Regions from separate parts of the Actinomadura sp. NEAU-AAG7 genome, predicted to be linked through region 1. Evidence: riboswitches for the same ligand, from Rfam matches in the RefSeq annotation. Region 1 holds a riboswitch; each other region holds the start of a gene.
What was found. A riboswitch is a leader RNA that binds a small molecule or an ion and turns the genes downstream of it on or off. The one in region 1 is predicted to bind cobalamin.
Positions count from the first base shown of each region.

Region 2: another riboswitch for cobalamin. It lies ahead of KLI87_RS36590 (CbtB domain-containing protein); the one in region 1 lies ahead of KLI87_RS19035 (ABC transporter substrate-binding protein).
Region 3: another riboswitch for cobalamin. It lies ahead of KLI87_RS11135 (putative cobaltochelatase); the one in region 1 lies ahead of KLI87_RS19035 (ABC transporter substrate-binding protein).
Region 4: another riboswitch for cobalamin. It lies ahead of metE (5-methyltetrahydropteroyltriglutamate--homocysteine S-methyltransferase); the one in region 1 lies ahead of KLI87_RS19035 (ABC transporter substrate-binding protein).

Region 1 is NZ_JAHFZY010000004.1:16,800-23,834, forward strand. Features, by position in the region: gene KLI87_RS19030 (alpha/beta fold hydrolase) at 205-1,254, shown strand; cobalamin riboswitch at 1,374-1,573, shown strand; gene KLI87_RS19035 (ABC transporter substrate-binding protein) at 1,608-2,588, shown strand; gene KLI87_RS19040 (iron ABC transporter permease) at 2,585-3,619, shown strand; gene KLI87_RS19045 (ABC transporter ATP-binding protein) at 3,616-4,386, shown strand; gene KLI87_RS19050 (MerR family transcriptional regulator) at 4,367-4,795, opposite strand; gene KLI87_RS19055 (NAD(P)-dependent oxidoreductase) at 4,846-5,760, shown strand; gene KLI87_RS19060 (class I SAM-dependent methyltransferase) at 5,765-6,475, opposite strand; gene KLI87_RS41575 (restriction endonuclease) at 6,504-7,035, opposite strand, start outside.
Region 2 is NZ_JAHFZY010000011.1:53,505-60,539, forward strand. Features, by position in the region: gene serA (phosphoglycerate dehydrogenase) at 1-258, shown strand, start outside; gene KLI87_RS36580 ((2Fe-2S)-binding protein) at 1,086-1,790, shown strand; gene KLI87_RS36585 (CbtA family protein) at 1,812-2,552, opposite strand; gene KLI87_RS36590 (CbtB domain-containing protein) at 2,562-2,801, opposite strand; cobalamin riboswitch at 2,832-3,005, opposite strand; gene KLI87_RS36595 (3-isopropylmalate dehydrogenase) at 3,205-4,260, shown strand; gene KLI87_RS36600 (branched-chain amino acid aminotransferase) at 4,430-5,533, shown strand; gene cimA (citramalate synthase) at 5,744-7,035, shown strand, end outside.
Region 3 is NZ_JAHFZY010000002.1:383,816-390,850, forward strand. Features, by position in the region: gene KLI87_RS11115 (hypothetical protein) at 1-147, opposite strand, end outside; gene KLI87_RS11120 (GNAT family N-acetyltransferase) at 144-746, opposite strand; gene KLI87_RS11125 (cobyrinate a,c-diamide synthase) at 743-2,152, opposite strand; gene cobO (cob(I)yrinic acid a,c-diamide adenosyltransferase) at 2,160-2,774, opposite strand; gene KLI87_RS11135 (putative cobaltochelatase) at 2,822-4,849, opposite strand; cobalamin riboswitch at 4,907-5,038, opposite strand; gene KLI87_RS11140 (ATP-binding protein) at 5,108-5,677, opposite strand; gene KLI87_RS11145 (helix-turn-helix transcriptional regulator) at 5,872-6,717, shown strand; gene KLI87_RS11150 (DUF397 domain-containing protein) at 6,714-6,914, shown strand.
Region 4 is NZ_JAHFZY010000002.1:547,917-554,951, forward strand. Features, by position in the region: gene KLI87_RS11910 (hypothetical protein) at 1-61, opposite strand, end outside; gene KLI87_RS11915 (hypothetical protein) at 58-462, opposite strand; gene KLI87_RS11920 (Rieske (2Fe-2S) protein) at 455-775, opposite strand; gene KLI87_RS11925 (DUF6687 family protein) at 772-1,788, opposite strand; gene KLI87_RS11930 (ribokinase) at 1,873-2,775, opposite strand; cobalamin riboswitch at 3,049-3,268, shown strand; gene metE (5-methyltetrahydropteroyltriglutamate--homocysteine S-methyltransferase) at 3,370-5,625, shown strand; gene KLI87_RS11940 (LysR family transcriptional regulator) at 5,615-6,523, opposite strand; gene KLI87_RS11945 (inositol monophosphatase family protein) at 6,616-7,035, shown strand, end outside.

The DNA.
Region 1 (7,035 bases):
ATTCGCCGACCCAATAGGGATTGAGTGATCACTGCGGCACCGTAGGTGACCCGATTTCTTCGTTCGTGCTCAATTCGCGGCCCGGCGGCGAAGATCGTCGCGGCCACTTCATTCCCATGGGCAGCCCCCGTAATATCCGAGGCGGCGTCAGTGGCGCCGGTGATCGGGGATCGCATGTGTTGCATATGTGGAGGGGAGCCTGGCATGAATACCAAGCGAAATCTCGACGGGGCGGGCGCGCGGAGGCCCGCCCGCGGGCTGGGCCTCGTCATCGGCGCGGTCGTGGCCGTCGCCGCGCTGCTGTTCGGCACGACGGCCGCCACCGCGTCCCCCGCGTCCAGGCCGGCGGCGCTGCCCGGCCAGGGCGACCTGGCGGGGCTGCGCGGTTTCCGCCACGGGTTCGTCCCGGTCGACGGAGGGTCGCTGCACTACGTCAAGGGCGGCCAGGGGCCCGCCCTGGTGCTGCTGCACGGGTGGCCCGAGACCTGGTACGAGTGGCACGAGGTCATGCCCGAACTCGCCAAGACCCACACGGTGATCGCCTTCGACCTGCCGGGCCTCGGCAGGTCCTCCATCCCCACCGACCGCAAGTACGACCTGGTCACGGTCGCGGCGAAGCTCCACCAGGGCGTGACCAAGCTCGGCTACGACAACGTCGCGATCCTCGGCCACGACGTCGGCGCGCTGGTCGCCTACCCCTACGCCCGCAACTTCCCCGGCGGCGTCTCGCGCATGGCCGTCCTCGAAGCCCCGCTCAACGGCTTCGGGCTGGAGTCCGCGTACGGCCTGAGCTGGCACTTCCAGTTCAACATGACCGCGGCGCCGGTCCCCGAGCAGCTCGTGAACGACCGGGCGCACGTCTCGACCTACCTGGGCTGGCTGTTCGCCGCCGCCAAGTACCCGAAGGCGATCGCCCAGTCGACCTACATCGACGCCTACTCCGACGCCGCCCACCGCAGCGCCGGGTTCGACTACTACCGCGCCTACCCGACCAACGCCGCCGACAACAAGAGGCTGGCGGAGCAGAAGCTGACGATCCCGGTCCTCGCCATGGGCGCGGCGGACGTGTTCGGCCCCGCCGTCGGGCAGTCCTTCGGCGCCGTCGCCACCGACGTCCGCACGGTCGTCGCCCCCGACAGCGGCCACTGGATCCCCGAGGAGAACCCGGCCTTCCTCCAGCAGTGCTCGGCGCTGTTCTTCGGCGGCGCCGACACCAAGCCCACCACCCCCGAACTGGCGGGCTGCGCCCGCTGACGCCCCCCTCGCGCCGCGCCCCGGCGGCCGGTCCACCCCTTGACCGGCCGCCGGGGCGCCCGCACGCTGCGCCCCGCCTCCGACAGAGCGGCGACCAGGCGATTCGGGCTTATTGCGACTTTGTGGCAAGAGCGAGGTGTGCCACCATGTGCGGGTAGGCGACGGCGGAACGAGGAAGCCGGTGCGAATCCGGCGCGGTCCCGCCACTGTGATCGGCGAGCGGATCCCGAGCGAGGCCACCACCGCGCGAGCGGCAGGGAAGGCCGGGACGAGCGTTGACCCGAGAGCCAGGAGACTCACGCGGTCGCCTCCTCAACTGACCTGGGGCGGATCTCCCCAGAGAGGAGAGCGGGATGCCATGGGCACGACTCGCGGGGCTGCTGGCCGCCGCGGCCCTGCTGGCGGGCGGATGCGGTTCCACCGGTACGGACGCGGTGGGCGGGAGCGGGGCGGCGCCGCCCGGATTCCCGGTGACGGTGGCGAACTGCGGGGTCACGACCACCTACGAACGGCCGCCCCGGCGCGCGGTGTCGCTGAACCAGCACGCGACCGAGGTGATGCTGGCGCTCGGGCTGGAGCGCTCCATGGTGGGGACGGGCTTCCTCGACGACCGCGTCCTGCCGGAGTTCCAGGCCGCCTATGACCGGGTGAAGGTGCTGTCCAAGGAGTACCCGTCCTTCGAGGCGCTGCTGGCGGCCGAGCCCGACTTCGTCTACGGCGGCTGGTCCAGCACGTTCGACGAGAAGGAGGGCCGTGGCCGGCCGGCCCTGCGCGAGGCCGGGATCGACACCCACCTCAACATCGAGGAGTGCCCCCGGGGCCCGGTGACGATGGCGACGGTCGAGGAGGAGATCCGGACCATCGCCAAGATCTTCGGTGTGCCCGAGCGCGCGGAAAAGCGGATCAACGCGCTACGTGCCGTCCTGGACCGGGTCAAGAGCAAGACCACCGGCACCGCGCCGACCAGGGTCGCCGTCTACGACAGCGGCGACAAGACGGTCTTCACCGCCGGGGGCGCCGGGATCGGCAACGAGATCATCCGGCTGGCGGGCGGCGCCAACCTGTTCTCCGACGTGCGCAAACCCTACGGGGACGTCTCGTTCGAGCAGTTCGCCGAGCGGGCGCCGGACGTCGTCCTGATCTATGACTACGGCGACCAGAGCGCCGAGGCGAAGAAGCGGTTCCTGCTGTCGAACCCCGTGCTGAAGGACGTCCCCGCGATCAGGAACCGCCGGTTCGCGGTGCTGCCGCTGTCGTCCACGGTGACCGGCGTGCGGGCGGCCGGCGCGGTGGAGTCGCTCGCCCGGCAGCTGCACCCGGACCGCTTCGCGTGACCGGCGTCCGGCGTGCCGGATACGCGCTGGTGCTCGCCTGCCTCGGCGCGCTGGTGCTGGCGGCGGCGACGGCGGGGGTCGCGGTCGGATCCGTCCGCGTCCCGCCGGACCAGGTCTGGGGCATCCTGCTGCACCGGGCGCACCCGGCGCTGGCCGACCCGGCGTGGCCGCCGGTCCGCGAGACGATCGTGATCGACGTGCGGCTGCCCCGGGTCCTGCTGTGCGGCGTGGTGGGGGCGGGCCTGTCGGTGTGCGGGACGGCGCTCCAGGCCCTCGTCCGCAACCCGCTCGCCGACCCGATGCTGCTCGGCGTCTCGTCGGGCGCGACGGTCGGCGCGGTGACGGTCGTGGTGTTCCACCTGGCCTGGTTCGGGGCGTTCTCGCTCCCGCTCGCCGCCTTCTGCGGCGCGCTCGCGGCGCTGGTCGCGGTCTACCTGCTGGCCCGCTCGGGCGGGCGGATGACCACGGTGCGCCTCGTGCTCGCGGGGGTCGCCACGGCCGAGGTGCTGTCGGCGGTCGCGAGCTACCTGGTGATCAGCTCCGACGACCCGCGCGCGGCCGAGTCGGCGCTGCGGTGGATGCTGGGCGGCCTGGCCGGGACGCGGTGGACGGTCGTGTGGATCCCGGCCGTGATCGTGCTGGCCGGGACCGCGGTCCTGCTGGGGGTGTCCCGGCACCTGAACCTGCTGCTGGCCGGGGAGGAGGCCGCCGCGGCGCTGGGCCTGGACGTGCACCGGTTCCGCGCGTCCCTGTTCGTGCTGGTCGCGCTGATGATCGGCGCGGTCGTGGCGGTCAGCGGCTCGATCGGGTTCGTCGGGCTGATGATGCCGCACGTGGTGCGGCTGCTGGTCGGCGCCGACCACCGCCGCGCGCTCCCGGCCGTCGCGCTGCTCGGCGCGGCGTTCCTGATCCTCGCCGACCTGGCCGCGCGCACGCTCGTCGCGCCGGAGGAGATCCCCGTCGGCGTCCTCACCGCCCTGGTCGGCGGCCCCTTCTTCCTCTGGCTGATGCGCCGGAAGGCGGCCCGATGACGGTAGCGCTGCGGGCCGAGAAGGTGTCGGTCGCCATGGACGGCCGGACCCTGGTCGACGCGGTCTCCCTGGACATCGCCCCCGGCGAGGTCGTCGGCCTGGTCGGCCCCAACGGCGCCGGGAAGTCCACCCTTCTCCGCACGTTCTACCGGGCATCGCGCCCCACCTCGGGCCGAATACTCCTGGACGGCGAGGACGTCTGGCGAATGCCGGGGAAAAGGCTCGCGCGGCGGCTGGCCGCCGTTCTCCAGGAAACGCCCGGCGACTTCGAACTGACCGTCTACGACGTGGCGGCGATGGGCCGCACCCCGCACAAACGCGCCTTCCAGGGCGACGACGCGAACGACCGCGACATCATTCTGCGCTCGCTCGCCGAACTGGACGTCGCGCACCTGGCGGAGGCCCCCTTCGACCGCCTCTCCGGCGGCGAGAAGCAACGCGTGCTCATCGCCCGCGCCCTGGCCCAACGTCCCGCCGCGCTGGTCTTGGACGAACCCACCAACCACCTGGACCTGCGCCACCAGATCGACGCTCTGCGCCTGGTCCGCGGCCTGGGCGCCACCGCCCTGATCGCCCTGCACGACCTGAACCTGGCCGCCGCGTTCTGCGACCGCCTCTGCGTCCTCCACGAGGGAGCCCTGCTGGCGGACGGCCCGCCCGGCGAGGTCCTGACCCCGGAACTCCTGGCCCGGGTCTACCGGGTCAACGCGGAGGTCAGCGCACACCCGCGCACCGCCGCCCCGCAGATCACCGTCCTCCCGGACTGACCATGGGGTGAGCGGCCCTTTCCGCGTCGCTGTGGGTGGTCTCGCAGTTCTGCGGGGCGCGCATCTCGGTGTTCTTGATGAAGTCGTGCAGGGCCCGGCGGGAGCGGGTGAGGGTGTCGATGCGCTCGTCCAGCCCGTCGAGGCGGGCGTTGAGCACGTCCATGAGCTCGGAGCACGGTTCGATCTCAAGGCTCACGCCGCTGACGCAGGGGAGCATGTAGGCGATCTCCTCGGTGGACAGCCCGGCCCCGAGCAGCTTCCTGATCTGGTACACGGTCAGGACGTCGTCGTCGCTGTACTCGCGGTAGCCGTTGGAGCCGCGGCCGGGCTCCAGGAGGCCCTGGGCCTCGTAGTAGCGCAGTTGGTGCGTGTGGACTCCGGCCCGCCGGCCCAACTCCCCGATCCGCACGGCCGTTCCCCCTTGACCTTCATATCGATATGAACGTTGATGATTCTGCCATGACCTCCAACACGACCGAAAAAGAGCACGCGGCGCCCGACCAGGGCGCCGACCGCACCCCCGTGACCGTCATCGGGCTCGGGCTGATGGGACAGGCACTGGCCGGAGCCTTTCTGGACGCCGGGCATCCCACGACCATATGGAACCGCACGGCCGCGAAGGGTGAGGGCCTCGTGGCGCGGGGCGCGCAATTCGCCGACTCCGTCGGTGACGCGGTGGCGGCGAGTCCGCTCGTCGTCGTCTGCCTCACCGATTACGAAGGGGTGCGGGGGCTCCTCGAACCGCTGGGCGACGTCCTCGGCGGGCGGGTCCTGGTCAATCTGACCTCGGGGACGCCGCGGGAGGCGCGGGAGACCGCCGAATGGGCGGGGGCCGGCTATCTCGACGGGGCGATCCTGGCCGTTCCCGAGGGCATCGGAAAGGACGCCCTCGTCCTCTACAGCGGGCCGCGATCGGCCTTCGAAGCGCACGAGTCGGCGCTAAGCAGCCTGGGCGCGGGCGTCACGTACCTCGGGGACGACCATGGGCTGGCGTCGTTGTACGACGTCTCCATGCTGAGCCTGATGTGGAACATTCTGAACGGCTTTCTGCAGAGCGCCGCCCTGCTCGGCGCGGCCGGGGTCGACGCGTCGGCGTTCGTTCCGATCGCGACCAAGGGGATCGAGACCGTGACGGACTGGCTGCCGGACTACGCGCGGCAGGTCGACGACGGCGTGTATCCGGCCTACGACTCCACCATCGACACCCACGCGGCCGCGATGCGGCACCTCGTCGCCGAGAGCGAGGCGCTCGGTGTCAACGCCGAGTTGCCGAGGCTCATCCAGGATCTGGCCGGACGGGCGGTGGCGGCCGGGCGCGGCGGCGACGGCTACGCGGCGTTGATCGAGCAGTTCCGCAAGCCCGCGCGGGCCTGACCGGTCAGGGCTTGCGGGCGAGGAGGAGGCGGTAGCGCGGGCTTCCGTCCTCCCGGCGGCCCAGGCCCTCCAGCGGGGTGGTCGTCACCGTGAACCCGGCCGCCGCCAAATCGTCGCGCATCGCCTGGAGAGGGCAGGTGCGGTAGTACATGACGAACGGGGGGCGCCATATCGCGTTGCGGATCCGCATGGCCGCGTCGAACCCGAGCAGCGTCCAATACCCGACGGACGCGATGGGCGGCGGCGCGCCGATCGGAAAGGCGAACAGGCCGCCCGGCCGCAGCGCGCGGTGCACCCCGGCGAAGAGCGCCGGACGTTCGGCGGGCAGCAGATGCCCGAGGGCGCCGAAGGTGACGGCCAGGTCGAATGCCTCGGAGAAGGGAAGGGCGCGGACGTCGGCTCGGATCCATTCCGCGCCGGGGTGCGCCTCGCGTGCCCGGGCGAGCATTCCGGCGCTGAAGTCGACGCCCGCGACCTGTTCCTTGCACAGCGGTTCGAGCGTCCGCATGCCCGCGCCGGTGCCGCAGCACACGTCCAGCCCCCGCTCGAACAGGCCGCGCGGACGCAGCGCGTCGGTGGTGGCGTCGAGGATGGCGTCGGGGGTCCGGAAGGGCGTGTGGTCGAACTTCGGGGCGAGCAGGTCGTAGCCGCGCTCGACCGAGGACAGCGACTGGACCGCCAGTTCGCGCAGCGACGGACCCTGGGGCGAGAACATCGCCCCGGCGTACTTCGCCGGCCGGGGCTCAGGAGGCCGAGCGCTGGGGGCGCGGGGCGATGCCGAGCACCTCGTACAGGTGGATGCCGCGCCCGGCCCAGTCGACCAGGCGCTCGCGGTCGATGAGGTGCATCCCGGCCTTGCTGGCGAACCTCCGGGCGTCGCGGGTGTAGGTGTTGGTGGTGACGACCAGGGTCAGTTTCGCCCGGTAGATCGGCCACGCCGCGCCCGCGACCTTCTGGACGTCATCGGAGGTGACCTTGGACTTCGGGCCGTAGTGCTTGACCTGGACCATCCAGCTCTCGCCGAGGACGGGATCGAGGCCGATCACATCGCCGGAGAAGTCGCCCGCCTTGCCGACGTGCTCGGCCTCGATCCCGTCCCGGCGCATCAGGTCGCGGACCGCGACCTCGAAGTTCAGCCACGTCATGTCGTCGAGTTCGCCGATCGTCCACGAGAGGGCGGCGAGCCGTTCGCGCCGCACCTTCTCGCGCGCCCAGCGCGCCCGGTACCAGCGGTCGACCAGCCACCACACGCCCGCGAGGGCCGCCAGCGCGATG
Region 2 (7,035 bases), on a different contig from region 1:
GGCTACAACATGGAGCTGGTCCCGACCGCGCACATGGCGTTCTTCTCCTACGTCGACCGGCCCGGCATCGTCGGCGCCGTCGGCAAGCTGATCGGCGACGAGCAGGTCAACATCGCCGGCATGCAGGTCGGCCGCGACGCCAAGGGCGGCCGCGCGCTGATCGCCCTCACCGTCGACTCCGCCATCGCCCCCAAGCTCGTCGACGCCATCTCCGCCGAGGTCGGCGCCGACATGGGCCGCCGCGTCGAGCTGAGCTGAACTCGTGAGATCACGGCCCGAGGGGACCTGCCTGGCGGCTCGTCCCCTCGGGCCGCGATCGTGCGGACGCGGACATGTTGACTTCAATCCCGGCCCAGGCGGGCTCGCCTAGCGGTTCGCCCACCTGACCGGTCTTATGCGAGCGCGGTTTTCTCGCGATCCCGGCCCGGCGTGCTCTCTGAGGGCCCGTACGCTGAGCGATCTCGTGCGAGCGCGGCTGTTTCGTCGCGATCCCGGCCCGGCGTGCTCGCCTGGCGGCTCGCACGCTGACCGCCCTTGGGCGAGCGCGGCATCGCTTCGCGATCTTCCCGGTGGGCTCGCCTCCGGCGTCGCCCCACCGCTCAGGTCACGCGCTCGCGTGACGGCTGAGGTCCTCCGACGGCTTGCCCCGTCGCCTGGTCGTCTCAGAATGTGGGATTTTCTGCCACAGGTCGGGACAGCGGGCGTCATCGCGGGTACCGTGGCGGTAGTCATGCGGCGCTTCGTGGTAATCCTTCGCTGCCGCAGCGGGGCCTGATCATCGGCAGGCCGGCACCCGCTGCGGAGGTTTCGCCTGGCCGTGAGTCCGATCCTCGCCGGACCGTGCGATCCACGGGTCTCACCGGCGGCCACCGCGGCACGACAGACCAGCGAATCGGAGCGAACCTGAGATGAACGACGTCACCATGAACGCCGCCCCCGCCGACGACGAGCGGGAGGAGGCGGCCCGCGCCCTGCAGACCGCCCTGGACCGCCGCGACAACGGCGGCCACCCGGCCCGATAGGCGTCTCGCCGACCAGGGACCGCCCCATCCGGGGGCGGTCCCTGGTCGCGTTAGTGTGGGCGGATGCCCCTCGACGACGCGGCCGAGGCCGATCCCGCCGAGGTCGCGGACGCGCTGCGCGCGGTCGCGCGACTCGGCCCCTACTTCGAGATCGGCACCGACCCCGCCGAGGACGCCGACCCGACCTGGCGGCCGTTCCCCGAGCGGGACCGCGACCGGCTGATCGGGCTGACCGACCTGTACGCCGAGCGGCTCGGCACCACCGAGCGGCGCGTGGCCGCGTCGATCCTGTTCCAGGGGCTCGCGTCCCGGCTGTGGTCGCCGATGGCCGCGGCGGCGGCGCGCGGCCTCGTCCCCGACCTGTCCGGGCTGCACTGGCGGTGGGCGCCCGGTGCGCCCGTCGCGCTCTGGCTCGCCCGCCCGGCGGGATGGCGGGCGGGCGGGACCGCCCAGGCCGCCGGCCTCCTCGTCGAAGTGGTCGTGGACGGGCAGCTCAGGCCCCTGCGCGAGACGATGCTGACGTTCACCGGCCTCGCCGACGGCCTGCTGTGGGGGAACGCGGCGTCCGCGCTCGCCGGGAGCCTCAACGTCGGCCCGCCCGACCCGGGGCGCGCCGCGCTCGTCCGGGAACTGCTCGGCCGCGAGCCGCTGGCGGGCACGGGCGGGTTCGTCGGGGGCGGCTTCGTCCGGCGCAGCTGCTGCCTCTACTACCGGGTGCCGCCCGGCGGGGAGATGTGCGGGGACTGCGCCCTGCTGCCCCGCCGCTGACGCGACGGGGCGGGCAGGGGTTCAGGCGTTCGCGGGGACCGCGACGCGGGACGGATGGCGGGCGAACGCCCGCTCGGTCAGGTAGCCGAACAGCAGCCCGATCGTCGCCCACAGGACGAGCTGGACGCCGAGCGAGGCGACCCGGAAGTCCCACAGGACCGTGGCCGGGAAGTGCTCGGGGATCGCGTCCGGCCGGGGCGTGACCCGGTAGACGACCGCGACCACCACGGCGAACCCGGCGGTGGACGCGGTGACGGCGTTCCAGACGCCGACCCGGGGCACCAGCCGCCGGCACACGATCACCGCCGCCGTGGTGGCGAGGATGCCGAGCGCGACCATGCAGAAGTACAGCGCCGTCCGGCTCCCGATGGTGCCCGGGTTGCCGACCGCCGGGGGCGTCGCCGGGTACTTCAGGAACGGGACGAGCTCGACCGCCACGAACCCGGCGAGGGCGACCAGCGCGGCCGTGGCGCGCGCGCCGAGCCGGCCGAGCCGTCCGTAGGCGAACGCGAAGGCGATCGAGAACAGCCCGCCCAGCGCCACCCCGTAGACGGCCATCGCCGTGATCAGCCCGGCGGTCTTCTGGACGCCCCGGCTGACGACCTCCGGTTCGTGGCCCTCGTGCGCGGCGTGCGCCTTGGCCTCCTCGAACGCGATGGCGTGGCCGACCTGCGGCTCGCCGTACAGCCAGGCGATGAGCAGCGCGGCACCGGCCGCGGCGATTCCGACGAGCATGCCGCGGACCAGCAGAGATCTCATCATGCGCGCGGCTCAGTGGCAGGGGAAGCCGAGCAGGTGCCGGCCGTCGTGGGTGAACTCGTGCACCCACGTCCCGCCGAACAGGGAGGTGGCGCCCTGCTCCGCGCCGACGAAGTAGATCAGGACGACGCCCAGCACGGCGGCGAGCACCGCCCAGGGCAGGATCTCGCGGACGGGGACGCGCAGCGGAAGGGGCGCGGGCCGCGCCGCGGGCGTGGCCGGGCTCGCGGACGGGACGGCTTGCTGGGCCATGTCGGGTCTCCTCACGGGGTTCACTCGCCCCGGTAGCGGGAGGACGACGGGTCAGTGTCCTGACTCCCAGATCGCCGTCTCCCTCCGACCTTCCAGCCGCGCGGGCGGCCGTGGTCGTGAAGCGGGGGAGACTCCCTGGTCACAGTGGCGGGACCGTCCTGGAATCGCACCAGGTTCCTGCGCACCGTCGCCTCGAATCTTTACTTGTCGGACAGAGCGTCCCCTTTTGGGGCGCCACGCGTCAAGTCGCCTGGACGCTGTACCGGTGTGGCCCCGAAAGCGTCGGCGCGAACGATCGGCATCGGACGCGCACCGCGCCTGACATGCCCTGGTCGCACCGTGTTCGTCCCGAGATCTGAGATGGAAGCCCAAGCAATGAGACGTTTGCAGTAGAGTGCGCGCCATGGCTTCCCGCAGCATTCGTCTGGCCGTCATCCCCGGTGACGGGATCGGCCCCGAGGTGGTCGCCGAGGGGCTGAAGGTCCTCGACGCCGTCGCCCCCTCCAGCGACCTGAAGTTCGAGCGGACCTCCTACGACCTCGGCGCCGCGCGCTGGCACCGGACGGGCGAGACGCTGCCCGACTCGGTGCTGGCGGAGCTGCGCGACCAGGAGGTCATCCTGCTCGGCGCCGTCGGCGACCCGAGCGTGCCGAGCGGGACGCTGGAGCGCGGCCTGCTGCTGCGGGCGCGGTTCGAACTCGACCACTACGTCAACCTCCGCCCGGTGAAGCTGTTCCCGGGCGTCGCGACGCCGCTGGCGGGCGCCACGCCGGACGACATCGACATGGTCGTCGTCCGCGAGGGCACCGAGGGGCCCTACACCGGGGTCGGCGGCGTCCTGCGCAAGGGCACCGCCCACGAGGTCGCGACGCAGGAGAGCGTCAACACCGCCCACGGGGTCGAGCGGGTCATCCGCTACGCCTTCGAGGTCGCCGCGTCCCGGCCGCGCCGCAAGCTCACGCTCGTCCACAAGGACAACGTCCTCACGTTCGCCGGTGATCTCTACCAGCGCGTCCTGGCGCGCGTGGCGGAGGAGTACCCGCAGGTCAGCACCGACTACTGTCATGTCGACGCGGCCACCATGTTCTTCGTCAGCCAGCCCGCGCGCTACGACGTGATCGTCACCGACAACCTGTTCGGCGACATCATCACCGACCTCGGCGCCGCGATCGCCGGGGGCATCGGGCTCGCCGCGTCCGGCAACGTCAACCCGGCCGGTACCGCGCCGTCGATGTTCGAGCCGGTGCACGGCAGCGCGCCCGACATCGCGGGGCAGGGCAAGGCCGACCCGACCGCGACGATCCTGTCCGTCGCGATGCTGCTCGACCACGTCGGCGCGGCCGAGGCCGCCCGCCGCGTCGAGCGGGCCGTCTCCGCCGACCTCGCCGGGCGCGCCGCGCTCGGGGCGCGCTCGACGACCGAGATCGGCGACGCCATCGCCGGGCGAGTAGCCGGCTAGGGCGCGCCTCCCCGGCTGACCAGGGACACTCCGGGCGCGCCTCGCGGCGCGTCCGGATTTCGGCGTGCCGCGTGCGAAGGAGTAGGTCTAGACGAAGTACGACAATAAGGACTAGAGACGTCGGGGCGGCAACGGGGCCGTACCGGCGATCCGGGAGAGGACAACCGCGATGAGCGACACCCTGGACTTCGAGATCACGCTGACCGAGCGCCCGGCCACCGCGGACGAGCGGGCGCGCGTCCTGGCCGATCCGGGCTTCGGCCGGCACTTCACCGACCACATGATCACCATCCGGTACTCCGCGGACCGGGGCTGGTACGACGCGCGCCTCCAGCCCTACGGCCCGATCCCGATGGACCCGGCCAGCCACGTCTTCCACTACGCCCAGGAGCTGTTCGAGGGCCTCAAGGCCTACAAGCAGCCGGACGGCTCGATCGTCACCTTCCGCCCCTACATGAACGCCGCGCGGATGAACCGGTCGGCGCGGCGGATGGCGATGCCGCAGATCCCCGAGGAGCTGTTCGTCCGGGCGGTCGAGCTGCTGGTCGGCACCGACAAGGCGTGGGTGCCCGACACCGAGGGGCACAGCCTCTACATCCGGCCCAACATGTTCGCCACCACGCCCACGCTCGGCGTGAACAGCCCGGCGAGCGACTACCTATTCACGATCATCGCGTCCCCGTCCGGCCTGTACTACCCGCGCGGCGTCAAGCCGGTCTCGGTGTGGCTGTCGCAGGACTACACGCGCGCCGCGCCGGGCGGCACCGGCGAGGCCAAGACCGGCGGCAACTACGCGGCGTCGTTCGCGGGCCAGGCCCAGGCCGTCGAGCACGGCTGCGACCAGGTCGTCTGGCTCGACGCGGTGGAGCACCGCTGGGTCGAGGAGGTCGGCTCGATGAACCTCATGTTCGTCTACGGCTCCGGCTCGAACGCCCGGCTGCTCACGCCCGCGCTCACCGGCACCCTCCTCGCCGGGATCACCCGCGACTCCATGCTGCGACTGGCCCCCGGGCTCGGGATCCCGGCCGAGGAGGGCAAGATCAACGTGGACGAGTGGGAGGCGGGCTGCGCGTCCGGCGAGATCACCGAGGTGTTCGGCTGCGGCACCGCCGCGATCATCAGCCCCGTCGGCCACGTCAAGGGCTCCGACCGGGAGTGGCGGATCGGCGACGGCGAGCCCGGGGAGGTGTCCATGCGGCTGCGCGAGGAGCTGATCGGCATCCAGTACGGCACCCGTCCCGACCCCTACGGCTGGGTCCATAAGATCGCCTGATCCGCTGGTGGACGCACATTCGTCTCGGCAAGTGAGACGGATGTGCGTCCGTTGTGGACGGTGTGGCAGACTGGGCGCATCATGCGCCACAGCTTCGTGATTATCGGCTGGCGCGCCGGCATCTAAACGGGACACCGCCGGCGCGCAGACCTCTCACGTCCGTGAGGGGTCTTTTTTGTGCCCTGGCGCTGGTCCCTGGGGGTCCACACCATGCAAGGCGACGCATTCCACGTCTACGACACCACCCTGCGCGACGGCTCGCAGCAGGAGGGGCTCAACCTCTCCGTGGCCGACAAGCTCGCCATCGCACGGCACCTCGACGACCTGGGCATCGGCTTCATCGAGGGCGGCTGGCCGGGTGCCAATCCGAAGGACACAGAGTTCTTCAGGCGGGCTCGAACCGAGCTCGACCTGAGGCACGCGCAGCTCACCGCGTTCGGCGCGACCCGCCGGGCCGGTGTGCAGGCGGCCGACGACCCCCAGGTCGCCGCCCTGCGCGAATCCGGCGCGTCCGTCGTGACCCTGGTCGCCAAGAGTCACGACAGGCACGTCGAGCTGGCCCTCCGCACCACCCTGGAGGAGAACCTCGCGATGATCCGCGACACGGTCTCCCACCTGCGTGCGGAGGGCCAACGCGTCTTCCTGGACGCCGAGCACTTCTTCGACGGCTACCGGGCCAACCGCGACTACGCGCTGGAGGCCGTCCGCACCGCCGCCGAGGCCGGCGCGGACGTCGTCGCGCTCTGCGACACCAACGGCGGCATGCTCCCCGACGAGCTGGCCGAGATCGTCCACGACGTCGTCTCGCTCGGCGTGCGGGCCGGGATCCACTGCCACGACGACTCCGGCTGCGCGGTCGCGAACACGCTGGCCGCCGTCCGCGCCGGGGCGACCCACGTCCAGGGCTGCGCCAACGGGTACGGCGAGCGCAGCGGCAACGCCAACCTGTTCACGGTCGTCGGCAACCTCCAGCTCAAGCGGGGGATGTCGCTGGTCAGCGACGCCCAGCTCGCCGAGATGACCCGGATCGCGCACGCGGTCTCCGAGGTCACCAACGTCGCGCCCGGCTCGCAGCAGCCCTACGTGGGCGTGTCCGCGTTCGCGCACAAGGCCGGGCTGCACGCCTCCGCCGTCAAGGTCGACCCCGACCTCTACCAGCACATCGACCCGGCCGCCGTCGGCAACGACATGCGGATGCTCGTCTCCAGCATGGCCGGGCGCGCCTCGGTCGAGCTGAAGGGCAAGGAGCTCGGCTACGACCTGTCCGGCGAGAAGGCCAAGGCCGTCGTCGACAAGGTCAAGGAGCTGGAGTCCACCGGCTACACCTTCGAGGCCGCCGACGCCTCCTTCGAGCTGCTGCTGCGCGAGGAGCTGACCGGTGTCCGGCAGCGGCACTTCGAGGTCGAGTCGTGGCGGTCGATCGTCGAGCGCCGCCCCGACGGCTCCATGGTCAGCGAGGCCACCGTCAAGCTCCGCGCCAAGGGGGAGCGGATCATCGCCAC
Region 3 (7,035 bases), on a different contig from region 1:
GACGGCGGCGGTCAGCTCGTCCAGGTCCACCGGGGTGAAGCAGGCGTCCGGAAGCGCCGGGAGCATCCGCCGGGCGGCCTCGCCCGCGCCCTCCCCGTACAGCACCAGGGTCGTCTCGCCGCGCGACGCCGCGTCCGCCGCCGTCATGTCCGCCGCTCCCCCTGGTCGACGAGGTTTCCGAGGTGGCCCGGGAGCAGGTCGGTGGCGAGCATGCTGAAGACGACCATGTCCTCGTTCACGCCGTCGGGGCGGCGCTCGGCGCCCCGCGCTATCCCCTCGCGCCGGTAGCCGCCCTTCTCCGCGACACGGATCGAGGCGTGGTTGCTGACCAATGCACGCAACTCCACCCGGAACAGGCCGCATTCGCGCAGCGCCCACCGGGAGACGAGCGACAGCGCCTCCGTGGCGTAGCCGTTCCCGCGTGCGCCCGGCCGGACGCCGTAGCCGACCTCGCAGGTGAGGTGGTTCCAGTCGACGCGGAAGAGCCCGATCGTCCCGAGCAGGCGGCCCGACTCCCGGTCGGCCACGGCGAGGTGCAGGGCGAGCCCGAGGCGCTGCACGTTGTGGACGCCCTCCTGGAGGAACCAGGCGATCGGCTCGGCCTCCAGCACGGTCGGGAAGTTGGGTGGGAGGAAGTCCTCACCGTCGCGGATCACCTCGATCACGTCGGCGGCGTCGTCGAGCCCGAACGGGCGTAGGACGAGCCGCCCGCCCTCCAGGCGCTCGATCTCCTTGAAGGCCCTCACTGACGGTCCCCTCCGCCGGCCCTCACCATCCTGCTCGCGAGCCGCGGCGACCCGGCCCAGTGCAGATGCAGGTAGGACGCGACACACTCGCCCTTCACGAAACCCTCCGGACCGGACGTGGACCACTGCCACGCCGCCCGCCACTCCCCCGCGGCGCCGTCCCGCGCCGCCCCGTGGCCCGGTTCCGTGACCGTGCGGTGGAACTCGTGGCCGCGCAGCCGCTCCCCCGTCCGGGCGACGACCGAGTCGGCCACCGCCACCGCGGCACGATAGCCCAGTGTCAGGCGCGGGGCCATGGTCGCCCTGACCCCGTCCAGGACGCCGCACATCGGCGCGCCGTCCAGTTCCTGGGCGAGGTAGAGGAGTCCCGCGCATTCCGCGTAGAGGGGACGCGACGATTTCGCGAACGCGGCCAGGTCCCTGCGCAGCGGCTCGTTCGCGGACAGCTCCGCCGCGTACACCTCGGGGAACCCGCCGCCGATGACGACACCGCGCGTCCCCTCGGGGAGCGCCTCGTCCCGCAGCGGATCGAACCGGACGACGTCGGCGCCCGCCGCGTCCAGCAGCTCCTCGTTCTCCGCGTAGCCGAAGGTGAACGCGGGCCCACCGGCGACGGCGATCCGCGGCCTCTCGCTCGGCGGCGGGTCCACCTCCGCGGCCGGGTCCCAGGGCTCGGCGTTCAGCGCGGGGACGTCGCGGGCCAGCGCCAGCACCGCGTCCAGGTCGCAGGACGAGGCGACCATCTCGCCCATCCGGCGGACGCTCTCCACCGCGTCCGGCCTCCGCTCGGCGGCCGGGACGAGCCCCAGGTGCCGGGACGGCGTCGCCGCGTCCCCGTGCCGCCGCAGCGCGCCCAGCACCGGCAGCCCGAGCTCCTCGACGGCGTCGCGGCACATCCGCTCGTGCCCGTCCGAGCCGAGCCGGTTGAGGATCACGCCGCCGACCCGGGCCGTCCCGAACGAGCGGAACCCGTGCACGAGCGCCGCGACCGAGCGCCCGGCCGCCGCCGAGGCGTCCACGACCAGCACGACCGGGGCGTCCAGCAGCGTCGCGACGTGCGCGGTGGACGCGTAGTCCCCGCCGCCCGGCGAGCCCGACGTCGCCGGCCCGGCGGCGCCGTCGTACAGGCCCATCACGCCCTCGACGACCGCGAGGCCAGCGCCCGCCGCGCCGTGCAGGAACAGCGGGACGACCAGCTCCTCGGACGTCAGCCACGGATCGAGGTTGCGCCCGGGGCGGCCCGTGGCGAGCGCGTGGTACCCGGGGTCGATGTAGTCCGGGCCCACCTTGTGCGGGGACACCGCGAGGCCGCGCGCGGTGAACGCGGCCATCAGCCCGGTCGCCACGGTCGTCTTGCCGCTCCCCGACGAGGGCGCGGCGACGACGATGCGCGGGACCGCGCTCACCACCCGATCACCACTCGATGCCCTTCTGGCCCTTCTGGCCCCGGTCCATCGGGTGCCGGACCTTGCCCATCTCGGTGACGAGGTCGGCGAACTCCACCAGCCTCGGGTCGGCGTCCCGGCCGGTGATCACGACGTGCTGGTTGCCGGGCCGGTCGCGGAGCGCGGCGACGACGTCCTCGACATCGACCCAGCCCCACTTCATCGGGTAGGTGAACTCGTCCAGGACGTAGAGGCGGTAGGTCTCGGCGGCGAGGTCGCGCTTGATCTGCTCCCAGCCCTCGCGCGCGTCGGCCTCGTGGTCGGCCTCGGCGCCGGGCCGCTGGATCCACGACCAGCCCTCGCCCATCTTCGTCCAGAACACCGGCCCGCCCTCGCCGGTCTCGGCGTGCAGGCGGCCCAGCGCGAGCAGCGCGTTCTCCTCGCCGATGCGCCACTTCGCCGACTTGACGAACTGGAACACCCCGATCGGCCAGCCCTGGTTCCACGCCCGCAGCGCGAGCCCGAACGCGGCGGTCGACTTGCCCTTGCCCGGCCCCGTGTGGACCATCACCAGCGGACGGTTGCGGCGCTCCCGCGTCGTCATCCCGTCCTTCGGCACGTACTCCGGCTTGCCCTGCGGCATCTCAGTCCCCGCCCTTCATCCGGTGGCCCATGACAATCACGCGACACTCACGCGACGCTCCGCGCGTCCCGGACGACCCCGGCGAGCGCGTCCGCGCCCAGCCGGTCGAGGTGCACGACCTCCGCGCCGAGCCGCGCGCCGAGCGCGCCCGCGAGCCCGAGCCGCACCGGCCCCGACTCGCAGTCGACGACGACCGACGCCCCGCCGCCGAGCGCGCCCGCGAGCAGGCCCGCGGTCCTGGCCGGGTCCGGTCCGTGCGTGGCGCGCCCGTCGGTGACCACGACCAGCAGCGGACGGCGGGCCGGGTCGCGCAGCCGCTCCACCCGCAGCACCTCGGCGGCGCGCAGCAGGCCGGCCGACAGCGGCGTCCGGCCGCCGGTCGGCAGCCGCTCCAGCCGCCGCGCCCCGGCCTCGACCGAGGACGTCGGCGGCAGCGCCAGCTCCGCGTCCGCGCCCCGGAACGTGATGAGCCCGACCTTGTCGCGCCGCTGGTAGGCGTCCAGGAGCAGGCTGAGCACCGCGCCCTTGACCGCGCGCATCCGCTTGCGCGCCGCCATCGACCCGCTCGCGTCCACGACGAACAGCACGAGGTTGCCCTCGCGGCCGTCCCGGACCGCCTCCCTCAGGTCGTCCGGGGTCACGACCAGCCCCCGGCCGGCGCGCCCGCGCGCGACCTGGTGCGGTGCGGCGGCCCGGAGCGTCGCGGTGAGGTGCAGCCCGCGCGCTCCCGGACGGGCACCGGACACGCGTCCGTACGGGCTGCGCGCCTTGGAGCGGCGTCCCGGAGCGCCCGCGCCCACGCCGGGCACGGTGAACAGGCGGGGTCTGTATGCGGCGTCGGCCGGGGCGGGCTCGGTGTCCGACGACCGTCCCTGGCCGCTCCCCACGGACGGCTCCGACGGCTCCGACGGCTCCCCGCCTTCCTGGGGGAGGTCGTCCCCGGGCGCGCCCCCGCCCGGCCCGTCAGGCCCACCCGATCCGTCGGGACCGTCGGGGCCGTCGTCAGGCGGCTCGGGGTCGGGGTCGGGGTCGCCGTGCTCGTCCAGGACCTCGTCGAGCTTCTGCCGGTCGAGGCCGGGCGCGTCGAACGGGTCGCGGCGGCGGCGGTGCGGCAAGGCGAGGCGCGCGGCGGTGCGCACGTCGTCGGCGTCGACCGCGGCCCGGCCGTGCCAGGCGGCCAGCGCGATCGCCGCCCGCGCCGTGACCAGGTCGGCGCGCAGCCCGTCCACCTCGAACGAGGCGCACACCGCCGTGATCTGGCGGAGCGCCGTGTCGGTCAGCTCGACGCCGGGCAGCCGGTCGCGGGCGGCGGCGATCCGCCCGGCCAGCGCGGCCTCCTCCCCGGCCCAGCCCGCGGCGAAGCCCTCCGGGTCGTCCTCGAAGCGCAGCCGCCGCCGGACGACCTCCGCGCGCTCGGCGGGATCGCGGGTCGCGGCCACCTCGACCGTCAGCCCGAACCGATCGAGGAGCTGCGGGCGCAGCTCGCCCTCCTCCGGGTTCATGGTCCCGACCAGCAGGAACCGCGCCGCGTGCCGCACCGACACGCCCTCGCGCTCCACATGGGACTCGCCCATCGCCGCCGCGTCCAGCAGCAGGTCGACCAGGTGGTCGTGCAGCAGGTTGACCTCGTCCACGTACAGGACGCCCCGGTGCGCCGCCGCGAGCAGGCCCGGCTCGAACGCCTTCACGCCCTCGGTCAGCGCGCGCTCGATGTCCAGCGACCCGGTGAGCCGGTCCTCCGAGGCGCCCACCGGCAGCTCGACCAGCCGCGCCGCCCGCTCCCGCCCGGCGCCGCCGTGCGGGGCGTCGGGGCAGCCCGGATCGGACGCCCGCGGGTCGCAGGAGAACCGGCAGCCGTCGGCGACCGCGACCGGCGGCAGCAGCGCGGCCAGCGCGCGGACGATCGTCGACTTGGCGGTGCCCTTCTCACCGCGCACCAGCACGCCGCCGACGCCCGGGGACACGGCGTTGATCAGCAGCGCGAGCTTGAGGTCGGCCATTCCGACCACGGCGGAGAAGGGGTAGCGCGCGGCGCGGCCGCGCTCGCGGGGCGGCGTCGCTTCGGCAGGGGGCATGCCTGGTCGTCCTTTCCTCGGGTGTCCACGCCCGTGGCGGTTCCTGTCCGACGGCCGGAGTCTCCTGGCTCCCGGATCACGGCTCCCCCTCGGCCTTCCAGCCGTCCCGGAGGGCGGCCGTGGCGCGAGCGAGGGGGAACTCCCCTGGTCACAGTTGCGGGACAGCCCCGGATTCGCACCGGGTTCCTCCGCTTCCGTCGCAAGGCACAGGATCGCACACCCGAGCGGATCGCGCCCGCCGGGCGCCCCCCGCGCGGGTCAGGTGCCGAGGAGGGACGGGCCGCCGGGGCCGCGCGCGGGCACCGCGAACCAGACGGCCTTGCCCCGGACGGGCGGCCCGAGCCGCGACAGCGCCCGCTGCATGCCCCAGCGGCCCTCCGACAGCTCCCGGACGATGCTGAGCCCCCGCCCGCAGTCGCCGGACGTCCAGGAGTAGCCGGGCAGCCGCGTGTCGGAGAGCGGGTCGGTGAGGGGATCGGCGAACGCGTCGGCGGGGGCGGCGGAGAACGCCTCGGCGTAGGCGTCGAAGACCGCGCAGCGGGCCTCCCCCAGGCCGTCGTGGTCGAGCCATAGCTCGTGCGGGCCGTGGTCGCCGGCGTGCTGGTAGGCGTTGGTGGCCAGCTCGCTGACCATGAGCCGGGCGTCGGCGACCACGTCGCGGGTCGCGCCCACCGCGGCGAGCGCGCCGGCGAGGACGCGGCGCGCGTGCCCGGCGCAGCCGGGGCCGCGGGGCAGCGCCCACGCCCGGCCGGGTCTCGCGCCGGCGGGCGTCCGGGACGGCGGCGCCGCGGGGATGGTGCCGCCGGTGATGTCGGGCGAGGTCTTCACGGGTCCTCCCGTGGTCTACGCGCTCGGGAACGCGCGACCTTCGTCGGTTACTTTAAGTCCCCGGTTGGTCACAGCGTCCAGACTCCCGTGAGAATCTCACGTTCGCAACCGCCTTGAGGAGATTGCTCTGCCCGGGGCTCCGGGTTCGCCATTCGCGTTGTGGGGCGGCGCCAGAGTGGGGAGACTCCACTCTCATGACCTACCGACCAACGGTTCGTGGCCGCCGGCTGGCCCGGGAACTGCGAAAGCTGCGCGAGGAGCAGCGGCTGACCCTGCAGGAGGTCGCGGACCGGCTCGACTGGTCGCGGGCCACCGTGTCCCGGCTGGAGACGAGCCAGACCCGGCCGCGTCCCGGCGACATCGCCGACATCCTCGACCTGTACGGGGTCCCGAGCCCGGCCAGGGACGCGCTCATCACGCTCGCCCGGCAGGCGGGCCAGCGCGGCTGGTGGACCGCGTACCAGGACGTCTTCACCGGCAGCTACGTCGCGCTGGAGGACGAGGCGTCGCACATCCGCACCTGGGATCCGCAGCTCATCCACGGGCTGCTCCAGATCGAGCAGTACTCCCGCGCCGTCATCACCGCCGGGCGGCTGCTGCCCGCGCAGGAGGAGATCGAGCGGCGGATCTCCGCGCGCACGATCCGGCAGGCGCTGCTGGACCGCGAGAACGCGCCGAAGCTGCACGTGATCTTCGATGAGTCGGTGCTGCACCGGCAGATCGGCGGGCCCGAGGTCATGCGCGCCCAGTTGGAGGCGCTCAACCTGGCCGCGGAAACTCGCCCATCCGTGTGCGTTCAGGTACTTCCTTATACAGCGCAGGAGCATGCGGGCCTTGACGGACGTTTCACCATATTGTCGTATCCGAACGCCGCGGACCCCGATATCGCCTACGTCGAGGGCACCATGGGCGACGTTTACCTTGAGAGCGCCGAGGAAATAGCAAAACATAGGGACCGCTTCGATCGGATCGAGGCGGAGGCCCTGTCCCCCGAGGATTCCGCGCACCTCATCGCCGAGGCAGCAAGGAGCAGCCCGTGACCAACCTGCAGCGCGAACTCACCGGAGCGTGCTGGCGCAAGTCGTCCCACAGCGGCAGCGGAGACCAGTGCGTCGAGGTGGCCACCCTGGCCAGTGACCTGCGCGCGGTCCGCGACTCCAAGGACCCCGCCGGGCCCGCGCTGGTGCTGACGCAGGCCGCCTGGCGGACCCTGCTCACCTCGCTCCGGGAGGCATAGCAGCAGCGAGCACGACCCGAGGGGCCGCGGCGTACGCCGCGGCCCCTCGGCCTGCCCGCCCCTTTTCGGCCCGCTCGAAATGGCACGTGAGGGATCGCACAGTGCGGAGAGGAATGGGAGG
Region 4 (7,035 bases), on a different contig from region 1:
CGAGGAGCCCGAGCGCGACGGCCCGGCCCTGCGCGCGGACGTCCCGCCACCGGCCGATCACTCCGGCACCCCGCCGAGCACCGCGACGGGATCGCGGCCGCCGAGGAGGTCGCCCGCGTAGCACTGGAGCTGGACGAGCGGCTCGATCACGGCGACGTCGCCGAGCGCCGGTTCGCCGGGCAGGCCGCCCAGGTCGCGCACGTCGGACGCGGCGGCGCAGCACAGCAGCAGCCGGACGACGCCTCCCGCGTCGGGCCTGGCCGGAGGCGGGGTCAGCAGCGCGCGGTGCACCCGTGTCTCCGCCCCGGGGTCAGCCGACCGCAGGACGCGGACGGCGGCCTCCGCCGCCTCCGCCAGCTCCCACTCGCCGTAGCGGCGGACGAGGTCGAGCCAGGCCGGGGCGCGCTCCGCCGCCGCGCGGTCGGCGAGCCCCGCCACCCGCGCCACCGCCGGGTCAGGCACCGGACGGCCCCTCCGGCCACTCGACGACCAGGTCGTCGCCGTCGAACCGCGCCGGGACGACGTCGAGGTCCGCGCAGGCCGGCCCGTAGACCGCGCGGCCGTCCCCGGCCCGGAAGGTCGAGCGGTGCCAGGAGCAGATCAGCATCCCCTCGACCAGGTAGGCGTCTTCGAGGGGGCCGCCGCGGTGCGGGCACAGCGCGCCGTGGACCACCGGCCGCCCCCCGGCCAGCCGGGCGACGTAGGGCCCGCGCGCGGTGTCCAACCGCACGACGCCCTCCTCGGCCAGCCGTCCGCGCAGCCCCTCCACCCTCATGCGGTCTCCTTGGACGGCGGGGTGCCGGGCGCCTCGTCCAGCCAGCCCGCGTGCGAGCGCCACAGCAGCGACCCGTCCGTGCGGGCGGCGTCGAAGAAGGCGAGGACCACGCGGCGGACCTCGTCCATGCCGAGGCTGCTCGGCGCGGGGACCTCGGCGGGCGAGTACAGCTGGAGCAGCGGCGTCGCGGTGGCCGGTGACTCGCAGAACCAGGTCCCGTCACGTTCCAACATGTTGAGTTCGCGCGCGAGGAGATCGCCCCGGACACGCGGGCCGGGACGCCGCGACCGCAGATCGACGAAGTTCTCGTACCGGAAGCGGAGGCTGTGCCGGCCGTCGGCGCGGAGCCGCAGCACGTGGCCCGCCTCCGTGCGCGCGTGGACGGCGTACTCGTGCAGCGGCTCGGCGGTGTCCTCGAAGACCGCCAGGTCGCCCCGCTCCTCGATCTCGACCGGGGAGCGCATCGAACGTTCCACGTCCTCCCACTCGGCGGCCCAGCCGTCGCGCCAGGCACCGGGGTCGAGCAGGCACTCCTCGGCGACCTCCAGCATCCCGGCGAACAGCGCCGTCGTGGCCTGCCCGACCGACCGGAACTCCGTCGCGGCGCTGATCTCGCGCTCGGCCGCCAGCAGCGCCAGGCACGCGCGCACGGGCTCCTCGCCGGTGTGGACGTCGAAGTCGCCGCACAGCGCCGTCCGTGCGAGCAGGTCGCGGTGCCGGGCCGTGAAGTCGGGGCTGACCAGGCACAGAACGCTCAGGAGCCCGTCCACGTCGTAGTGGTCGCAGGTGACCGCGCTCGCGTCCGCGAGCAGTTCCGCCCGCTCGGCCTCCGGCAGCCCGAGCAGGCGCAGGACGGACTGGGTGCTGACGTCGTCCTTCAGGTGGGCGGGGGTCCGGTTGCCCGGCCAGTGGCTGAGTTCCAGGACGGTGCGCGGGGTGCGGAGCCCGTCGACGAACACGTGCGGCCGGTCGTCGAGACCGGGGCCGAAGGGGACGTAGGGCAGCGCTCTCATCGGTCCCCCTCCGGCGGGCGATGGCGGGGGCCGGGAGCGGCGCCCACGCCACGTGCGCGAACGGCTCCTTCGAGCATATCAAGATCAACTTCGGTCGAGCAGCGCGTCGACGTCGGCGGCGCGCGGAAGCGAGCCCTGCGCGCCGCGCCGCGTCACGGCGAGGGCGCCCGCCGCGCACGCCCGCCGCGCGGCCGCGCGCAGCGGCAGGCCCGCCGCGACCCCCACGGTCAGCGCGGCGCAGAAGGCGTCGCCGGCGCCGACCGCGTCGACCGCCGGCACCGGGAACGCCGCGACCTGGAACGCGCCCTCGGCGTCGGCCCCGGCGGCACCGTCCGCGCCGAGGGTCACGACCACCCGGTCAGGGCCGAGCCGCCGCAGCCCGGCGGCGGTCCCGTCCCCGCCCAGCGCGGCCGCCTCGCCCTCGTTGACGATCAGCAGGTCCACCAGCCGGAGCAGCCGCGCCACCGGCGCGTCCACGACCGCCGGGGCGGGCGCCGCGTTCAGCGCCACGAGCATGCCGTGCCGCCGCGCCTCCTCGGCGGCGGCCTCGCAGGCCGCCACCGGGATCTCCAGTTGCAGGAGCAGCGCGGACCCGCCGCCCGCCACGGCCTGGCGCACGTCGGGGCCGAGCGCCGCGTTGGCGCCGGGCGCGACCGCGATCGCGTTGTCGCCGTCCGGCCTGACCATGATCATGGCGATGCCGGTCGCCGCCCCGGGGGCGACGCCGACGCCGGACGCGTCGACGCCCTCGGCGGCGAGGGCCGCGCGCAGCTCCGCGCCGTGCGCGTCGTCGCCCACCAGCCCGGCCATGCGGACGGCGGCGCCGAGCCGCCGCGCGGCCACCGCCTGGTTCGCGCCCTTCCCGCCGGGCCCGTGGGTCGCCTCGAAGCCCAGCACGGTCTCGCCGCACCCGGGCAGCCGCGGCACGGTGACCGTCAGGTCCATGTTGACGCTGCCCACCACCAGCAGCCGCACCGGCTCAGCCATCCCGTCGATCCTGTGCCCGCCCCCGCCCGAAGTCAACGCCCGCGGATACCCCTTGACGGTCGCCGCCGCCAAGAATGATCATGAAATACCAAGATCAACAACGAAGGGGCACCGCATGCGCAAGACGCGTCTCGCCGTCATGACCGGGATCACCACGGCGCTGATCATCGCCGGAACCGCGACCAACGCGATGGCCACCTGCATCGCCTACTGAGCCGCGGCGCGGCGCAGGAGGGGCGGCCCACGAGCATGAGGGCCGCCCCTCTTCTGGCTACACTCGGGAACGTGGATGGTTCGCTCGTCCCCGCACGGGTGCGAGCGTCGCAAGAGGGAACCCGGTGCGAATCCGGGACTGCCCCGCAGCGGTGAGCGGGAACGACCGCCGTCAACACGCACTGGGCCTCCGGGCCTGGGAAGCGACGGCCAGTAGGGCGCTTCCTCAGGGAAGCGGCGCCCGCGAGTCCGAAGACCTGCCTCCACCCGCGCGCCGCCCGGCGCGCGGTGGTCTGCGGCCTCGCGGGAGGGCCGGCGGCGCGCGCACCTGGCCGTCCCCCCTTCGCGTCTCCGCACTGTGGCTCAGCGAGGGAAGCTGCCATGAACACGACGATCCTCGGATACCCGCGCATCGGTGAGCGGCGCGAGCTGAAGTTCGCCACCGAGGAGCACTGGGCCGGGCGCCTCGACGCCGCCGCCCTGGAGCGCGCCGGCGCCGACCTGCGCGCCCGGACGTGGCGGACGCTGCGCGACGCCGGGCTCGACGCGGTCCCCTCCAACACGTTCTCCTTCTACGACCAGGTGCTCGACACGAGCGTGCTGGTCGACGCCGTCCCGGACCGCTACCGGCACCTGTCCGGCCTCGACCGGTACTTCGCGATGGCGCGCGGCGCGCGGGACCTCCCGGCGCTGGAGATGACCAAGTGGTTCGACACCAACTACCACTTCATCGTCCCCGAGGTGGGGCTCGGCACCCGGTTCCGGCTGGCCGACGGGCCCGCCGCCAAGCCGGTCGCGGAGTACCGGGAGGCCAAAGAACTCGGCATCGAGACACGGCCGGTGCTGGTCGGGCCGCTGAGCTACCTGCTGCTGGCCAAGGCCGCGCCGGACGCGCCGGAGGGGTTCCGCCCGCTCGACCTGCTGGACGACCTGGTCGAGGTCTACGCGGAGCTGCTGGAGCGGCTGTCGGGCGCGGGGGCGGCGTGGGTGCAGCTCGACGAGCCCGCCCTGGTCGCCGACCGGAGCGAGGAGGAGGTCGCCGCGCTGGCCCGCGTCTACGAGCGGCTCGGCGCGCTGCCCAGCCGGCCGCGCCTGCTGGTGGCGACCTACTTCGGGACGGTCGGCGCCGCGTCGCTGCGCGCCCTGGCCGGGTCCCGCGTCGAGGCCGTCGGCCTGGACTTCGTCGCGGGCCCGGAGAACCTGGACGTGCTCGCCTCGGTCGCCGGGCTGCCGCGCAAGACCGTCGTCGCGGGCGTCGTGGACGGCCGCAACGTGTGGCGCGCCGACCGGCGCCGGGCCAAGGCCGTCTGCGCGGCGCTGCTCGGGCTGTGCGACCGGGTCGTGGTGGGCACGTCGTGCTCGCTGCTGCACGTCCCGCTCGACCTGGACGCGGAGGAGGCGCTCGCGCCGGACGTCCGGGAGCGGCTCGCGTTCGCCCGGCAGAAGGTCGGCGAGGTCGTCGCGCTCGGCCGGGCGCTGCGCGAGCACGTCCCGGACGAGAGCGGCGGGCGGGCCCCGGCGGCGGCCGACCCCCGCGTCCGCGAGCGCCTGGACGGGTTCGCGAGCGGACTCGCGGAGGCGCGCCGGGGCGACCGCGCCGCGCGCTTCGCCGCCCAGCGGGACGCGCTCGGCCTGCCCGAGCTGGCGACGACCACGATCGGGTCGTTCCCGCAGACCGCGAGCATCCGCCGGGCCCGCGCCGACCGCCGCGCCGGGCGGCTGTCCGCGGCCGCCTACACCGCGGCGATGCGCGAGGAGATCGCGCACGTCATCGCGTTGCAGGAGGAGCTGGGCCTGGACGTGCTCGTGCACGGCGAGCCCGAGCGCAACGACATGGTGCAGTACTTCGCCGAGCAGCTCGACGGGTACGCCGCGACCGAGCACGGCTGGGTGCAGTCCTACGGGACGCGCTGCGTCCGGCCGCCGATCCTGCACGGCGACGTCGCCCGGCCGCGTCCGATGACGGTGGAGTGGGCCGCCTACGCGCAGTCGCTGACGGACCGGCCGGTGAAGGGCATGCTGACGGGCCCGGTCACGATGCTGGCCTGGTCGTTCGTCCGCGACGACCAGCCGCTCGCCGATACCGCCCGGCAGGTCGCGCTGGCGCTGCGCGACGAGGTCGCCGACCTGGAGGCCGCCGGGATCGGGATCATCCAGGTCGACGAGCCCGCGCTGCGCGAGCTGCTGCCGCCGCGCCGCGCCGACCACGACGCCTACCTGGACTGGGCGGTCGGCGCGTTCCGGCTCGCGACCTCGGGCGTCGCGGACGCCACCCAGATCCACACGCACATGTGCTACGCGGAGTTCGGCGAGATCATCGAGGCGATCGGCGCGCTGGACGCGGACGTGACCAGCGTCGAGGCGGCCCGCTCCCACATGGAGCTGGTCGCCGACCTGCGCGCCGCCGGATACGCGAACGGCATCGGGCCGGGCGTCTACGACATCCACTCGCCGCGCGTCCCGTCGGCCGAGGAGATGGAGGAGAACCTGCGGCGCGCGCTGCGGGTCGTGGAGCCCGGCCGCTTGTGGGTGAACCCCGACTGCGGGCTGAAGACCCGCGCCTACCCGGAGGCGGAGGCGTCGCTGCGGAACCTGGTGGCGGCGGCGCGCCGCGTCCGGGAGGGCATCACCCGCTAGCGCGGTCGTCGAAGGCGAGCGCCTCGCGGATGCGGGCGCGCAGCCACGCGTGCGCCCGGTCGTTGTCGTAGCGCTGGTGCCAGGCCAGGACGATCGGCACCGGCGGCAGGTCGAACGGCAGCGGCCGGGTGCGGAGCCCGAGGACGCGCAGCGTCGGGCGGCACATCCGCTCGGGCACCGCGACGACCAGCTCGCTGCGCGCGACCAGGTACAGCGCCGCCGTGCTCGTCGGCACGGACGCGACGACGCGGCGGCGCAGCCCCCGCTCCTCCAGGACCCGGTCGACGGGGTCGCGGAGCCTGCCCCGCCGCGACACGAGGACGTGGTCGGCCCCCGCGAACCGCGCGGGCGTCAGCTCGCCCTCCCCGGCCGGGTGGCCGGGGCCGAGCACCGCGACGAGCCGGTCGTGCCCGACGGTCACATGGGTGATCTCGGGCGGGTCCGGCTCGGCGGCGCCGATCTCCAGGTCGACCCGCCCGTGCCGCAGGTCGCTGGTGTCGCCGGCCGCCTCGCCGAGCAGCCGGACCGCGACGCCGGGGGCCCGCTCGCGGACGGTGCCGAGCAGGTCGGGCGCGATCGCCGTCATGACCGCGTCGTGCCCGCGCACGGTGAAGACCCGCGAGAGGTTCGCGAGGTCGAGTTCGCGCTCGGGTTCCAGGACGCCGCGCGCCCGCTGGACGAGGTCGTGGACCTCGGCGCGGATCGCCAGCGCGTGCGGTGTCGGGATCATCGTCCGGCCGGTGCGGACGAGGATCTGGTCGCCGGTGACGCGCCTGATCCGGCCGAGCGTGCGGCTCATGGCGGGCGCGGAGAGGTTCAGCCGTTCGGCCGCGGCGGCGACGCTGTTCTCCTCCAGCAGGGCGTCCAGCGCGGTCAGCAGATTCAGATCCAAGTGCACCGGAGTAAATCTAGCCCTACCAAACATGCACTGGTCACAGCCGCGAACCGCTCCTACTGTCGGGCTCACCGACCCGAACGAAGGAGTGGGACATGCGGATCGAACAACAGGCGGCGGCCGGGACCGCCGCGTACGAGGAGGACCGGGCGCTGGTGGCGCAGGTCGCGGCGGCGGTCCAGGCGGCGGGGGCGCACCTGGCCGGGCGCTTCGACACGACCGCCCACCTCGCGGGACGCGAGGAGGTGGTGGCCGGGATCCACGCCAACGACGAGGCGGCGCTGGCGATCCTGCGGCCGGAGCTGACGCGGCTGCGCCCGGGCGCCGGATGGGTCGAGGACGAGTTGGAGGGCGGCCCGCTGCCCGGCGGCGAGTGGTGGGTGACCGACCCGGTCGAGGGCAACGTCAACCACGTCCACGGGATCGCCGACTGGGGCGTCACCGCGACGCTGGTGCGCGACAACGTCCCCGTCCTCACCGCCGTGCACCTGCCGCCGAGCGGCGAGACCTACACC